Regions from separate parts of the Ralstonia sp. 110700041-2 genome, predicted to be linked through region 1. Evidence: predicted binding sites of a transcription regulator. Region 1 holds the regulator's gene; each other region holds the start of a gene.
The links. The regulator FNR, encoded in region 1, switches genes on or off when oxygen is low (the NO sensors DNR and NnrR bind a similar motif). The targets are predictions, from matches to a motif close to TTGATNNNNATCAA.
Positions count from the first base shown of each region.

Region 1 (5,368 bases):
CGAAGGCGACCGCTTTGCCCGCATCCGGCTCGACGGTGAGCGTTGGAGCCTGCGCAAGCTGCGTCTCAAGGTCACCAAGCATTCGGCCTGGGTGCTGATCGCGTTGTGGACGGGCTTCACCTTCGTGGGCTTCTTCACGCCGATCCGCGATCTGGGCATGGAGACCTGGACGCTGTCGCTCGGCCCTTGGCAGACTTTCTGGATGCTCTTCTACGCATTCGCGACATGGGGCAACGCCGGTTTCATGCGCGAGCAGGTGTGCCGCTACATGTGTCCCTACGCTCGTTTCCAGAGCGTGATGGTCGATCCCGATACCTACGTCGTGACTTATGACACCCTGCGCGGCGAGCCGCGCGGCAGTCGTTCGCGCAACGCCGATTTCGAAGCGCAAGGTCTGGGTTCCTGCGTCGACTGCAGCATCTGTGTACAGGTGTGCCCGACCGGCATCGACATCCGCCAAGGGCTGCAATACGAATGCATTGGTTGCGGCGCCTGCATTGATGCCTGCGATCAGGTCATGGACAAGATGCGCTACCCGCGCGGTCTGATCCGCTATACGTCCGAACGCGCAATGCGCGATCGGCTCAGCCCGAAGGACGCCCGGCGACATCTGCTGCGTCCGCGCGTGCTGATCTATACCGGGATCATGCTTGTGCTCATCACCGGCTTCATCGTGGCATTGGCCATGCGTCAGCCGCTCAAGGTTGACGTGATTCGTGATCGTGGTGCACTGGCGCGTGAAGTGGACGGGGGCAAGATCGAGAACGTTTACCGCCTGCAGTTGATGAACGCGTCCGAGCTCCCCATGCGCGTGACCATCACAGCAGAGGGCATGCCGGAACTGGATGTGCAGGGCGGTCGTGGCGAGTCGACCACACTGGAGCTGCCACCGGCGGCCAACCGACTGCTGCCAGTGCGCGTACGCCGGCCGGCCGATGATGCCGCCCCCGGCTCGCACAAAATCCGTTTCGTCATCCACGCAGACAGCGGTAGCGCCAGCCTCGTACTGCGCGAACCGTCGAGCTTCATCGTGCCGCGCTGATGCGGCATCCCCAACAGGAGGCAACGATGCACGCAACGCAATCTTCCGCGCAGGCCCGTCCCTGGTGGCGCGAGCCCTGGCCGTGGCTCCTGATGGCTGGGCCGTTTGTCGCCATGATCGGCTGCGGCGTCACCATCTGGCTGGCGATGTCGCATCCCGACGCCGTTATTCACGACAACGTCGTGCGCCACGGTTTGGTCGTTGAAAAGACGACCGTCGCGCCGGCACATGGTATTCACGCGGAGGCCCGATGAAGCGTCGACTGCTGATGTGGATTCTGTGGCCGGCATTTCTGTCGGCCGCGTTGGCTGAACTGGTGGTCTTTGCAGTGGTGGACCCCGCCGACCTGCGTTTCTTCGGCGAACAGATCACCGTGTCGGCCCAGGCGGTCTACACGGTATCGTTCTTTGTGTTCTGGTTGCTGTGCGGATTGTCGAGCGCGCTGACGCTCTACGTGTCCCCGGGCATCGGCAAACTGGAAGCGCATGAACACCCGCTCGTGTGAGCGGGCGCCATGGAAGGAGCCTCAAGCGGCTTGACCGCTCATGACCTGGCGCAGGCCGGCCAGGTCGATCAGTTTGACGTGGCGTTGGCGGATCTGGATGAGACCCGCTTCGGCAAAGCGCGAGAACAGGCGGCTGACGGTTTCGAGCTTGAGGCCCAGATAGCTGCCCAGCTCTTCGCGGCTCATGCGCAGCACAAATTCGGTTGACGAATAACCCCGCTGGGCTGAACGCTTCGAGAGGTTGAGCAGGAACGCTGCCAGACGCTCCTCCGCACGCATGGAACCGAGCGTGAGCAGCATCAGATGATCCTGCGAGATCTCCTTGCTCATGATGCGCAGGAACTGATGCTGCAGCGAAGGCAGCCGACGCGAAAGGTGTTGCAACTCGTCGTAGCGCACCACGCAGACTTCGGTATCTTCGAGCGCGGTGGCATCCGACACATGGCGCATATCGCCAATGCCATCGAGCCCGACGATTTCGCCTGGCAGGTGAAACCCCGTGATCTGGTGCCGGCCGTCTTCGAGCGTCAGATGGGTTTTGAGCGTACCGAAACGAATGCCGTAAACCGCTTCCAGCGGCTCCCCCAGCGAATAGAGCGATTGCCCCTTCTTAATGCGGATGCGCTCGCCGACCAAATCGTCCATCTTGCGCACGTCGTCCGAGTTCATTCCCACCGGCAGGCAGATTTGCCCGAGTACACAGGTGGAGCAACGCGAGGCTTGGTCGGTAAGTGCGATTCGAGTGAGCACGGGCGGGGGCGAGTTTCGGGAGAGTGAAATGAGTAATTCTTGTGATGCAGCTCAGCTTATTATAACGGCGACCTTCTTGTCCTCGGACATTTCCGATGCGGCAAAACGCGTCAATTACGCTTAGTTCGCAACAGTAAAACAAAAACCTTGGTCCATATCAAAAGAGCGTCAGAAAGATGAGTGCTGCAGCGCTTCTGAGCGTTTTCCTCATCGCATTGCTCGGCGGTGTGCATTGTCTGGCGATGTGCAGCGGGATCGCACTTGCAGCCGAACGTGGAACTGTGGCGGTACGGGTCGTGTCGCGTCGCCGACTATGGTTCGAGCAGGTCGTCATGCATGCCGGCCGGCTGACCACCTACGCGCTGCTTGGCGCAATCATGGGTGCGATGGGCGCGACCTTCTGGCGCCAGCAATGGCTGCCGGTTCAACGCGGCTTGTTTGCCTTCGCCAGTGTATTGCTACTCACCTATGGGATTTTGCTGCTCGTGCGCTCCGCCGGAGATGCGTGGCGCAGTGTGTGGCTTGAGCGCTTGCTCGGCCGCGTCGCTGGCCGCCTGTCTCGGGGGGCTGCGACACTGGGCGGCACGCTGCAACGTCAGCCGCCGTTGCTACGCCGCTATATCACGGGTATGGCCTGGGGACTGGTGCCGTGCGGCATGGTCTACGGCGCATTGGCTGTGGCGTTGCTGGCAGGCAACGCTGCCTCCGGGGCTGTGGTCATGCTCGCCTTTGGTGCAGGTACACTGCCCAACCTGTTGATGATGTCTGGCTTCGCTGGGTGGCTGCGCGGCTTGTCGCGCCGCCGGTGGGTGCGTGGCGCGGCCGGCATCGCCATTGCGGGGTTCGGGATATGGGGGCTGGTGCACACGATCTGGCTGCCAGAGATGCTCAACGCACACGGATTCTGTCTGGTGCTGTAGTCGTTTAAAGCACGCGTAAATCGCCATCCGGCCTTGGATGGGAGGCTAGATCATCTTCCCGGTTGCGGCGCCGCTGGAAATTGCCCTACAATCGACAGCAATTCGATTCGCCACCCGCGTAAATCAACAATCCCAAGCGCGGCGCCAAGCGATGCCTTCCAGCGGTAGTGTCACCCTGGACAGTCGATTCGGGCGGACTGCCGTTCTTCTTGGTAGTCGTCCGGTGCAGTATCCGTCCACATGGCGGCGGAAGAAATTGCCCTTGTGGTGCCTGACCGGCACCGGATCAACTTGCTCCTCCGGCCCTTACTTTGCGGGCATAGCCACTGCGTTTCGGTGCAGGGCCCAATTGAATCAATTGGCCTTCGCGCGCCGGGCCCGGGCGGGCAATAGCAATCAGAAATGCCGCGAGCGTCGCGGCGGGACGACAAACCTCAAGCGTGACGGCGACTGGCCGCGCGCGAGCAATGACGAGCCGCTCAACCCGATGAATACCCAAGAGGCGAAGATCGTCCTCGAAACCGCGCTGATCTGCGCGCAGGACCCGTTGCGAGTCAATGACTTGCGCAAGCTGTTCGACGAAGATGTTTCCGCAGACACCATTCGTGTGCTGCTCGAAGAGCTGCGCCAGGACTGGCTGAATCGCGGTGTCGAACTGGTTGCACTGGCCTCCGGCTGGCGCCTGCAGAGCCGCCCCGAGATGCGTGTGTATCTCGACCGCCTGCACCCGGAAAAACCACCCAAGTACTCGCGCGCGGTGATGGAGACACTTGCGATCATCGCTTACCGCCAGCCGGTCACGCGCGGCGATATCGAAGACATTCGCGGTGTTACGGTCAACACGCAGGTCATCAAGCAGATTGAAGACCGCGGCTGGATCGAAGTCATCGGTCATCGCGACGTGCCGGGTCGCCCTGCGCTGTATGCGACGACCAAGCAGTTTCTCGATGACCTTGGCTTGCGCTCGCTGGACGAGCTGCCGCCGCTCGAAGATGCCCGCGCCCAGGCGCAGGCCAGCCTGCTGGAGCAGGGCGCCATTGAGTTCGAGGGCGGCGCAATTGCGGTGGAAGAGCTGACAGCGTTGGTCAACGACGCGCCGGAGGGCGCGGAAAGCGCAGCGGCTTCGGTGGAGGAACCGGCCGGATCGCCGGTTGCCGAGGCTTCCGTTGTGGTGGCCGGTGAAACGCCGGCGCAGCCTGAGATCGCGCCGCGCGAGGAACCGGCCCTGGAAACCGAGGCGCAAGCGGTGAGTGCGACCGAGGTTGCGTCAGGGCCTGAACACAAAACACCGGTCGAGTTGCCAGCAGCTCCCGCCAATGAACATTCGTAATGCCATGCCCGCCGTGCAGTCGGCGGATGGCTTGAACCCCTAGATTTGAAAGACGTTGTGAGCACCCAGCCAGATTCCATGGATACACGTATGCCGGCCGACGCCGACGCTCAGCCGCCGCGACAAGACGGCGGTGATGGGACTGAGGCCACCCCTCGCCGCAAGGGATTGCGCCGAGGCTTGCGCAACCTCGTGGCTTCGCGCCGCCAGCAGCAGGATGGTCGCCCTGAGGGCGAAGCCGCCGATGCGGGTGGTGCAGACGCCGGCCAGCCCGCGCAACCGCGCAAGACCCGCGCGCCACGGGCGCGCAAGCCGAAAGAGGCGGCTGGTGAGCCGGCGGTAGTTGCTGCAGAAGGTGCTGCGACGGCCGAACAGGCGCCAGCAGAAAACCAGGGCGAGAGACGTGGCCCGCGCGGCCGTTTCGGTAAGAACCGCCGCCGTCAAGGCGAAGGTCAGCCGCTGGAGCGCGCCGAGCGCAACGACCGTGTGGAAGGTGCTGGCGGTAAGAACACCGGGGGTCGTGGCAAGTCGCAGAACCGCAACGGCAAACCGCAAGGCAAGGCAGGCGGCGCGAACCAGAATCGCGGGGGCAAGGGGCTGAAGGGAGGCAAGGGCTCTGAAGACGTCTTCCAATACGTGATTTCCGGGGCGTACGACTCCGAGGCTGACACCGGCGGTGCATCGCAGCCTCCCAAGGCGCGCGAACTGACCTCCGAAGACGACGCTCCCAAACTGCACAAAATCCTGGCTGATGCCGGGCTTGGCTCTCGCCGCGACATGGAAGACCTGATCCTGCAAGGGCGCGTCTCCGTGAATGGCCT
Region 1 is NZ_JBSFAI010000021.1:103,396-108,763, forward strand. It holds gene ccoG (cytochrome c oxidase accessory protein CcoG) at 1-1,042, shown strand, start outside; gene ACUXH0_RS25195 (FixH family protein) at 1,069-1,296, shown strand; gene ACUXH0_RS25200 (hypothetical protein) at 1,293-1,547, shown strand; gene fnr (fumarate/nitrate reduction transcriptional regulator Fnr) at 1,569-2,297, opposite strand; gene ACUXH0_RS25210 (sulfite exporter TauE/SafE family protein) at 2,474-3,217, shown strand; gene scpB (SMC-Scp complex subunit ScpB) at 3,705-4,547, shown strand; gene ACUXH0_RS25220 (pseudouridine synthase) at 4,638-5,368, shown strand, end outside.

Region 2 (5,368 bases), on a different contig from region 1:
TCAACGCGCGTCTGCAACGCGCGCCGCAGTTCCACGCCGGTCATCTTGCCGCCCGCGGCATTCATCGCCTGAATCAAATACACCGCGGCGATATACCCCGATAGCGTCGCAGCGGAAGGCGGTTCATCCAGAAACTGCTTCATCCGCGCCATATGCTCGCGCGCGACTTTGGTGACGCCGCTGGCCGGGTTTGGCACCGTCTGGGCGAGCAGCATGCCGCCGCTGTAGCCGGAGCCCAGGATTTCGCGCGCCACTTGAGGGTTGACGGACGACAGCCCGACCAGAAAGCCATACCAGCCCTGCTGCGCCAGCGCACGTCCGACGGTGGCGTAGGTGAGCGTGTCGCCGGCGATGATCACCGCTGTTGGCTTTGTCGGCGCGATGCGGGCCGCAAGCTCGGCCGGGTCTCCGGTAAGTGTGTAAAGGTCCAGCGTTTCGGCAGCATTTCCCTTGGCGATCGAGCCACGCAGACGCACCCCGAGTTGCGGATCGAAGCCCGCTGCCGTGACGAGTGCAATCCGCCGCATGCCGAACTGCCGCAGCCGGTTGTGCGCGGCGACGATTTCGTGGTCGTAATCGGGGCGGATGAACAAAACGTTGTCGGCGGTCGACGTCGCACCTGAGAGCGGGGCGAGCAACGGCACATTGCGCCGTGCGATCTCGGGAGACGCTGCCAGCACCGGCAGCAAGCGTTCGCTTACGCCAAAGAGCAACTCGACATGGTCGCGTTCGATCATGTCAACGGCCTGCGGGATGGCTTCGTTGAGCGCCGCCTCGCGCCGGACGAGGCTGATGCGCCGGCCCTTGATGCCGCCGCTCTGGTTGGCTGCATCGAAAGCCACCTTGGCGCCCGCCATGAAGTCGCGCGCATAGTCGGCCTGGTCTGCGCCGCGCTCGATCAGTTGCCCCACGACGAACGACGTGCCTTGCGCATGCGCCGTCAGCGTGACGGCCGCCCAGGCCAGTGCGCACGCGCCGCGGCGTGCCAGTCTCTGCCACATGGTGCTTCCCCCAAAAGACGAGTCGACGGCCTGTGCTGTTGTGTTGTTTTGACGGCCTGCGTACGACGGGCGACGAGCCCTTGGCGCCGATCGCCGATGTTAGGGGGCAGAACATGACAGATCGGTGAAGTTGGGGCCCTCCCAACGGAGGGTGAGGCGCGTTTGAACAGGCGTTGACGGACGTTGACACACATCAACGCGGCGCCCACATCGCAGTTTTAGGATGAGGCATCGCCCCCACAACGATCGCCCCCATGTTTCCGTTCGCCAAGCCGGCCGACAATCCGTCCGCCGCAAATGACACCGCCTTCCGCTGGTCGGCGCCGCAGGTGCGCGCGCTCGCGCAGCGCTTTGATACGCACGGCCCGCGCTACACCTCGTACCCAACGGCCGACCGCTTTCACAACAAATTCGGCAACGCCGATTACCTCGACGCCTTGCACCGCCGCGCCGCGATCGCGCCCGCGCTGCATGCGCCGCTGTCGCTGTACATGCACCTGCCGTTCTGCGCGAACCTTTGCTACTACTGCGGCTGCAACAAGGTCATCACAAAGGATCACTCCCGCAGCGCACGGTACGTTGAAACGCTCGCCCGCGAGATGGCGATGGTCGCCAACCAGATCGGCCCACTGCGCCGCGTGACGCAGTTGCATTGGGGCGGCGGCACGCCGACTTTTCTTGCGCACGACGAAATGCGTGCCGTGATGGCCGCCACGCGCGAGCATTTCGACGTGGCCAACGATGGGGAGATCTCCGTCGAACTCGACCCGCGCCATGCCGACGACGCCACGCTCGAAGTATTGGCCGAGATCGGTTTCAACCGCGCAAGCCTGGGCATCCAAGACTTTGACCCCGACGTCCAGCGCGCGGTCCACCGCATCCAAAGCGTGGAAGAGACACGTCGCGTGGTCGACACCGCGCGCCGGCTGGGCTTCGAGTCGATCAGCTTCGACCTGATCTACGGCTTGCCATATCAGCGCACGGAAACCTTCAACGCCACGCTGGATCGCGTGCTGGAGATGGCGCCCGATCGGCTGTCCGTCTACAGCTATGCGCATCTGCCGCACCTGTTCAAGGCGCAGCGCCGCATCGACATGCTCACGCTGCCTACCGCCGACGAAAAGCTCGACTTGCTCGCCATGACGGTCGAGCGGCTCGTCGCCGAAGGCTATGTCTACATCGGCATGGATCACTTTGCGCGGCCTGACGATGCACTCGCCGTCGCACAGCGTGAAGGGCGGCTGCAGCGCAATTTCCAGGGCTATTCCACGCACGCCGATTGCGACATGCTGGCGTTTGGCGTGTCCGCCATCAGCCGCGTGGGCGATGTGTATGCGCAGAACGAAAAGGATCTCGACGCGTACTACGCTCGCATCGACGCAGGCGAGCTGGCCGTGCTGCGCGGCATGTCGCTCACGCCGGACGATCACGTGCGCCGCGCGCTGATCGGCGAGCTGATGTGCGGATTTGAATTGAACATGCGCGCATTCGGCGCGCGCCACGGGCTGGACTTCAAGCGCAGTTTTGCGGACGAGTTGCAGGCGCTGGCGCCGCTGGAAGAAGCCGGGCTGGTGAAGGTCGGGGACGAGCGCATCGTCATCACACCGCAAGGGCGGCTGCTCGTGCGCCGCATCGCGATGGTGTTCGATGCGCACCTGCGCGAGGCGGGCACGGAGCGCGCGATGGAAGCCGAGGGCAAGCCCGTCACCTTTGTCCCGCGCTACTCCAAGGTGGTCTGACCTTCCTGCTGGCCCGAAGCCACGTCAGACCGTTGCCGGTTCGGGCTGCAGTGCAGTGGTTTGCGTCTGGGCGCTGACCAACGTCTGTGGCCATATTTCTGCCAGGCGCAGCAGGTTGGTTGACCCGGCCTGACCGAACGGCATGCCCGCCGTGATGGCGATCTGGTCGCCCGACACGGCAAAGCCTTCACGCGCGGCGGCGCGGCACGCCGCGTCCACCATCTCGTCGACATTGCTCACATCGGGGCTGACCGTGCTATGCACGCCCCACGCGATCGCCAGCCGGCGCGCTGTATCCAGGCGCGGCGTGATGCTGACGATGGGCGCCAGTGGCCGCTCGCGTGCGGCGCGCAGGCTCGTCTTGCCGCTGGACGTGTAGGTGACGGTAGCCACTGCACCCAGGATGTGCGTGACGTCGCGCAGGGCTGCGCAGATGGCATCCTGGCGCGTGGGCAGCGGCGGTTGATGCTGCGCGTCGATCAGGTTGCGGTACAGCGGGTCGCGCTCGGTCTCGGCAATGATGCGGTTCATGATGCTGACCGCCGCCACCGGATGCTTGCCGCTGGCCGACTCGGCCGACAGCATCACGGCATCGGTGCCGTCGTACACGGCGCTGGCCACGTCGGAGGCTTCGGCACGTGTCGGCACTGGCGCTTCGATCATCGATTCCAGCATCTGCGTGGCCACGACCACCGGCTTGCCGTGCTGGCGCGCCATGCGCAGGATGCACTTCTGCACGCCGGGCACGCGCTCGGGCGGCAGCTCGACGCCCAGATCACCACGCGCCACCATCAGCGCGTCGGAGGCCTGCACGATGTCTTCCAGATGCAGCAGCGCTGCGGGCTTCTCGATCTTGGAGAGCAGCCCGGCGCGGTCGCCAATGATCTCGCGTGCGGCGATCACATCTTCGGCGCGCTGCACGAACGACAGCGCAATCCAGTCCACACCCAATGACAGCGCGAAGTCCAGATCGCGCAGATCTTTCTCGGTAAGCGCGGGAATGGGAATCACGGCATCCGGCACATTCACGCCCTTGCGGTCGGACAGCGGGCCGCCATCGACCACGCGCGTGACGATGGCCGTCGGGTCGGCGGCTTCCACGGCCAGGCGGATCTTGCCGTCATCGAGCAACAGCGATTGCCCCGGCGCGGCCGCGGCATACAACTCGGGGTGCGGCAGGTGCACACGCGTGACATCACCCGGCGCCGGATCGCGGTCGAGCACAAAGCGATCACCGTTCTTGAGCACGACGCGGCCGTCGGCAAACGTGCCGATGCGCAACTTCGGGCCTTGCATGTCTGCGAGGATGCCGATCGGGCGGCCGGTCTCGGCCTCCACCGCGCGCACGGTGTCGTAGCGCTTGCGGTGGTCTTCGTGCGAGCCGTGGCTGAAGTTCAGGCGGAAGACGTCTGCGCCGGCGTCGAAGAGGGCGCGGATGGTGTCTTTGTCGCTGCTGGCGGGGCCTAGGGTGGCTAGGATTTTGGTATTGCGGAAGCGGCGCATCGTTGATGGCTCCGGTGGCTGGCTATTGCTTGCTGCGTTTGCGGACCTTGGCGGTCCATCTCCCTTTCACCCCCTGCCGGGGGCGACTCACTTTCTTTGTCTTGCCAAAGAAAGTCAGCAAAGAAAGGCGCGCCCGAGATGGCGACCCCTTCCTTGAATTTGTGTAACCGGGCGGAGACGGGGAAAACTCGCTTCGCTCAGACAGTTCCCCATCTTGTTTCCGCCCGCTTACACAAATTCAAGGCGCCATCTAGGGCAAGGTACGGCCACACAATCTGTGTGCTGACCTAGAGGCTCTTGTTTGTTGCTGTTGCTGCTCGCCTTGCTTCGCGTTGTGCTGCTGGGTCCTGCTGCAGTCGTGCTCCGATTGTTTGGCCCTTGGAGCCCTAGATGGCGCGTTGAATTTCTGTTGCAGAGAGGAAAAAGGAAGGGAAACTGTCTGAGCGAAGCGAGTTTTTCCCTTCCCCTCCCTGCGACATAAATTCAAGGAGTCTTTCGCCATCTCGGGCGCGCCTTTCTTTTGCTTACTTTTCTTTGGCAAGACAAAGAAAAGTGAGTCAGCCCCGGCAGGGGATGAAACAAGGGATGAACCAAAAACATCAATCCATCCCCGCATCCGAATCCACTCAGCCAGTAATCAAAATCGCCCGAAAATCATTCACATTCGTCCGCGTAGGCCCAGTCACAATCAAATCCCCCAACGCATCAAAGAACCCATACCCGTCGTTGTTGTCGAGCAATTGCTTCGGCTTCAACCCAAGCGCTTCAGCACGCGCCAGGCTATCCGGCGTAAGAATCGCCCCAGCGTTGTCTTCGGACCCATCGATGCCATCGGTATCGCAAGCAATCGCATGCACACCCGGCAGGCCATCCAACGCCACGCCCAGCGCCAGCAGGAACTCGGCATTGCGCCCGCCGCGGCCGCTACCGCGCACCGTCACGGTCGTCTCACCGCCCGACAGAATCACGCACGGCTTGGTGAACGGCTGATCGCGCGCCACGATCTGCCGCACGATGCCGGCGTGGACTTCGGCCACATCGCGTGCTTCGCCTTCAATGCTGTCCGACAGGATGTGTGCCTCGTAACCGAGCGCGCGTGCCTGCGCGGCGGCAGCTTCCAGCGCG
Region 2 is NZ_JBSFAI010000004.1:176,615-181,982, forward strand. It holds gene ACUXH0_RS07580 (ABC transporter substrate-binding protein) at 1-1,001, opposite strand, end outside; gene hemN (oxygen-independent coproporphyrinogen III oxidase) at 1,256-2,740, shown strand; gene pyk (pyruvate kinase) at 2,765-4,243, opposite strand; gene ACUXH0_RS07595 (glycerate kinase type-2 family protein) at 4,870-5,368, opposite strand, start outside.
Region 2: hemN (oxygen-independent coproporphyrinogen III oxidase) is a predicted target of FNR. The motif match lies at 1,185-1,198, and genes of this name have one in related genera.

Region 3 (5,368 bases), on a different contig from region 1:
AAGGGCCCGAGCGCGTGCCTTGTCGCCGAAGAGGTCGAGCACACGCGGTGACGGCCCGATGAACTGCACGCCGGCCTGGGCGCACTGGCGCGCGAACGCGGCGTTCTCGCTTAGGAACCCATAGCCGGGATGGACGGCTTCGGCCCCGACGGCGCGTGCAGCGGCGAGGATGGCCGCGCCGTCAAGGTATGCGCGTGGGCCGGTCCCGGACAAGGGCACGGCTTCATCTGCGCGTAGTGGATGCAGCGCGTCGCGATCGTCCTCGGAATAGATGGCGACGGAGGGCAAGCCCATCGTGGCGGCTGCGCGGGCAATGCGAATGGCGATCTCGCCGCGATTGGCGATCAGCAGTTTGCGAAACGTCATGGAGCAGATGTGGGTTAGAGCTGTTCAGCGAGCGGCGCGAGATCCTGTTTGCGCACCTTGCCGGTGGCCGTGAGCGGCAGTGCATCGACGATGCGCACGATGGGCACTTTGTAGCCGGCCATGTTCTCGCGGCACCAGCCGGTGAGCGTGGCGCTGTCCAGCGTGCCGACGGCCTCGGGGCGCAGCATCACGAAGGCGACGGGAAGCTGGCCTCGGTGTTCGTCGGCGCGGCCTACCACGGCAGAACCCAGGATGGCCGGGTGCTTGCCCAGCATGGCCTCGATCTCCGCCGGGAACACGCTCATGCCATTGACCTTGAGCATCTCCTTGCGGCGACCGAGATAGTGGACGTAGCCCTGTTCGTCGATGCAGCCGATGTCGCCGGTGTGGAACCAGCCGTCGCGCAGTGTTTGGGCGGTTGCTTCGGGCTTGTTCCAGTAGCCTTTGAGCAGCGTGGGCGTGCGTACGCAGAGTTCGCCTTCGGCGCCGATTGGCACTAGGTCGTGCGTGTCGAAATTGCAGATCTTGAAATCGGTGCCGGGCACCGGCAGGCCCACGAAAATCGGCTGCGAGCGCAGATCGAAATCATCGTCCTGCATGCCGACAGTGAAGCTGTTGCAAGTCTGTGTTTCCGTCATGCCCCAGGCGCTCTCGGCCATCGTCGAGCCGGTCAGTTCGCGCCACGCGCGGCGGTATTCGGGGTTCAGCTTCTTCACAAATGACGACACGCCCGTATGTCGCAGCGAGCGTAAGTCGTACGCATGCACGCGTGGATGCGCCATCACCTCGGCGGCGCTATCGACCAGCATCGAGCCGTTGGTCACGCGATAGCGCTGCACGCCAGCCATGAAGGCCTCCGCATCCCAACGCGCGAGCAACACCAGTGGCACGCCAAGGAAGGCAGGGAAGATCAGCCCGGTGTTTTCGCCCGCAATCCAGAACTGCGGATAGAAGCTGAGCATGACGGTGTCCGCATCCGCGCGCAGCGACACGGTCGAGAAGGCGGCCGCCATATCGACCATGTCGCCCTGGGTGTGGATGCAGCCCTTCGGCAGCCCCGTCGTGCCGCCGGTGTAGTTGAGCGCGGCAACCGCATCGAGCGAACCCGCCGGCAGGGGGATCGGCGTGGTCTGTGCCAATGCGGGCAACAAGTCGATTGCATCGCCGCAGGCCAGCGGCGGTTCGGTCAGCATTGCCGGGAGCGGCAGCGTCGGCTCTGCGGGGAGCACGTCTGCGTAACGTGTGACGAAGGCGTGCTCGATCGATGTTTCGGCGCGCACGTCACGCACGAGCGGCATGAGGCGGTCCAGCGTGACGATGGCGCGCGGTGTCGCGTCGCCCAGCGCATGCATCAACTCCGCGCGCTGCGACAGCGGGCTGATCGGCACATACACGGCGCCCAGCTTGAGGATGCCGAAGAACACCGCATTGAACTGCGGACAGTTCGACAGGAACACGGCCACGCGGTCGCCCGCGCCAATGCCGTGTTGCGCGAGCAGGGCGGCGACGCGGTCGGAGAGATCGTCAAGCTGGGCGAACGTCGTGTCGTGCCCGTAGAAATGGATCGCTGGCTTGTCTGGCGTGGTGCGCGCCCAATGCCGCAGATAGTCGGTAAGGGCAACGCGCCCGATCGGGTAATGCGGCTCACGTGGGGTATCGACCGGCCATGCGCGCGCCCAGAGCGCGCGAACGCGGCCGAGATACTCGGACTCGTCCATCGCCAAAGCTTGTCTCCGTTGGGTTGTGCAGTGCGTTCGCAACGTGGCGCCGCACTATCTATACTGAAAAGTAATTTTTTATACCAACGGGTAAGAATATAGAAAGCGTTCTTTGATGCGTCAAGCATCGGGAAGCGAAGATGTCGCCAAGATGCGCGCATGCCCCGGCGCATCTGCAGGCGACATGCGAAAATATGCGCCATGTCCACCGCCCGCAAATCTGCCGTTCCTGACGCGCATCCGTCTGCTGACATCGGGGCCGCCGACGCCCCCAGCATCACACCGCCGGCCACGCGCCCCCACATCGCCGAGCGGCAGGAGGCCCGCCGCCGGCAGATTCTCGACACGGCTGCGCAGCTCTTCTTCACGAAGGGCTATGCCGGCATGACGATGAGCGACCTGTGCAACGCGCTTGGGGTGACCAAGCCGGCGGTGTACTACTACTTCACCGACAAGTACGAGATTTTCGACATCCTGTGCCGCGAGGCCGCGCAGATCTGCCTGTCGGCCATCCGCGAAACCGCCAACCCGGCGCTGCCTGTGCGAGAGCGCTTGCAGGCGTGTCTGCTGGAAATGGCGCGCCGTTGCATCGACTGTCACTACGCCGCTGCGCTGACGTATCGTGACCGCCAATACCTGCGCCCCGAAACTGTGGAATGGCTGCACGGCATGTCGCGCGGTTACTACCGCGATCTCTATGCGCTGCTCGACGAGGGCAAGCGCGCCGGCGTGTTCGACTTTGGCGATGCGCGTGTCGCGGCGCACTCGATGGGCGGCGTCATGGGCTTCATGTACACCTGGCACGACCCGTCGCGCATCGATGCGCAGGTGCTGGCCGTCGAACTGTCGGGCGCCATGATGAAGATCATCCTGCCCGCCGCCCCGAGCCCGGCAGCTAAGCCCGCGCCCTGAGCGTCGCGCCCGCCGGTGCGTTCGGCAAGGCGGGCAGACGGAAGAGCTCTGGCGTCATCAGGTCGATGCCGCAGTCGAGCGTTTCCACCCAATCGATGAACCGGTTGACCATGGCCGACCCGCGGAAGGGCTGGCCGTGCTGCGGCACGATCCATTCGATCTGCAATCCGCGCACCATCTGCGCCCACAGCCGGCATACGCGGTTGCCGCTCATGTAGCGACGGTGGAAAGGTGCCATGAGCGGCAGGTGCGCATCAAAATCGTCCACGGGTTTGGCGGCCACGTTGGCGTGCACCATCGATGCTCCCAGATCGCCCGAGAACAGGATGCGCGACACCGGATCGTAGAACTGGAAATTGCCTTCCGAATGCAGGAAATGCGCCGGTACCGCCAGCAAGTGCGATTGCCCCAGCGGAATCGCCATGCCCGTATCCGGGATCGGCACGATGCGCCCCTCGGTCTTGCCGACGGCGCAGAAATGCGGCAGAAAGCGCTCCCACACGCGCGAGATCAGGATGTCGCAGCTGGAACTCGTGAGCCACCTTCCCGCCGACGCGACGATGTCCGGGTCCGCATGCGAAGCCAGCACGTAGTCGAGCTGCTTGGGCGGAAAGTACCGGTTCATGGCCAGAAATAGCGCGTTGTAGGTCATCTGGCCGCCCGGATCGATCAGCGCGCCGTGTCCGTGATCGACGATGAGGAACTGGTTGGTCTGCACTGGCAGGTCGTCGTGATCGTCGACCAGGTCGGAAAACATCAGGCAGGCATGTCCGGGCGATTCATAAAGCGTGGTGACCATGGGAGAGGGCAGGGCGCAGGTGGCAATGCCCGGATGGTGGCGCAGCGCGTGCCGGCCATACTTGATCCGTGTCAAGGCAGCTGTGGCGCCGGCATTGGCCTGGGTGGGCCCATCATCCGTCCCGGGTGGGGTCTCACGTGATAAACTTTTGATCTTTAACGCTTTGCGCGAGCCGCACGCGGGATTCTCCGCTTGGGTCTGGCGCGCCGCCATGCCAACCGGCATGCCGCATCTCCCCTATGAATACTGCAACGATGTCTGAAGCGTCAGAAGCGCCGGCCAATGAATCGGTGACATTCGACAGCTTCGGCCTGCATCCGGACGTCCTCCGCGCGCTGACCGAAAGCGGTTACACCAAGCCCACGCCCATCCAGGCCGCAGCCATTCCGGTGGTGACCGCCGGCCACGACGTCATGGGCGCCGCGCAAACCGGCACCGGCAAGACTGCCGGTTTCTCGCTGCCGATCATCCATAACCTGCTGCCCGACGCCAACACGAGCGCGTCGCCGGCGCGCCACCCGGTGCGGGCGCTGATCCTCACGCCCACACGCGAACTGGCCGACCAGGTGTACGACAACGTTGCCAAGTACGCGAAGTACACGGCGTTGCGCAGCGCTGTCGTGTTCGGGGGCGTCGACATGAACCCGCAGACCGAGCAATTGCGCCGCGGCGTCGAAATCCTGGTTGCCACGCCGGGCCGCCTGCTCGACCACGTGCAGCAGCGCAGCGTGAACCTGTCGCAGGTGCGCATGCTGGTGCTGGACGAAGCCGATCGCATGCTCGACATGGGCTTTCTGCCCGACCTGCAGCGCATCATCAACCTGCTGCCGGCACACCGCCAGACGCTGCTGTTCTCGGCCACGTTCTCTCCCGAGATCAAGAGGCTGGCCGCGAGCTACCTGCGTCATCCGCAAACTATTGAAGTGGCACGCAGCAACGCCACGGCAGAGAACGTCCGTCAGGTCATCTACACCGTGCCGGACAACCACAAGCAGGCCGCGCTCGTGCACCTGCTGCGCCAGCGCGCGGAGCAAGGCCTGCCGCGCCAGTGCATCGTGTTCTCCAACAGCAAGATCGGCTGCTCGCGCCTGGCGCGCGCGCTGGAGCGCGAAGGCATCAACGCCAACGCCATCCACGGCGACAAGACGCAGACCGAGCGCATGCAAACGCTCGAGGCGTTCAAGCAGGGTACCGTTGATGTACTAGTCGCCACCGACGTTGCCGCGCGCGGTCTCGATATCTCGCAGATGCCGTGCGTGATCAACTTCGACCTGCCGTTCAACGCAGAAGACTACGTGCACCGGATTGGCCGCACGGGCCGTGCCGGTGCTTCCGGTGATGCACTGTCGCTGTTCGCCCCGGGCGATGAACGCCTGCTGGCCGACATCGAAAAGCTGATCAAGCGCAACCTGCCGCGCGAGCAGCTGGCTGATTTCGATCCGACCGGCGAACAGGCGCGTGACCGTGAGCGCCGCGAGCGCGACGAAAAGCGTGCCCGCAGCGAAGTCCGCCGCTCCCGCGAGCGGGAAGACCGCAACGGTACCCGCGTGCTCGATCACACGATCGTGCGCCC
Region 3 is NZ_JBSFAI010000002.1:185,032-190,399, reverse strand. It holds gene ACUXH0_RS03450 (carboxyl transferase domain-containing protein) at 1-366, opposite strand, end outside; gene ACUXH0_RS03445 (AMP-binding protein) at 381-2,084, opposite strand; gene ACUXH0_RS03440 (TetR/AcrR family transcriptional regulator) at 2,286-2,996, shown strand; gene ACUXH0_RS03435 (oxygen-binding di-iron domain-containing protein) at 2,980-3,795, opposite strand; gene ACUXH0_RS03430 (DEAD/DEAH box helicase) at 4,050-5,368, shown strand, end outside.
Region 3: ACUXH0_RS03435 (oxygen-binding di-iron domain-containing protein) is a predicted target of FNR. The motif match lies at 3,857-3,870, and genes of this name have one in related genera.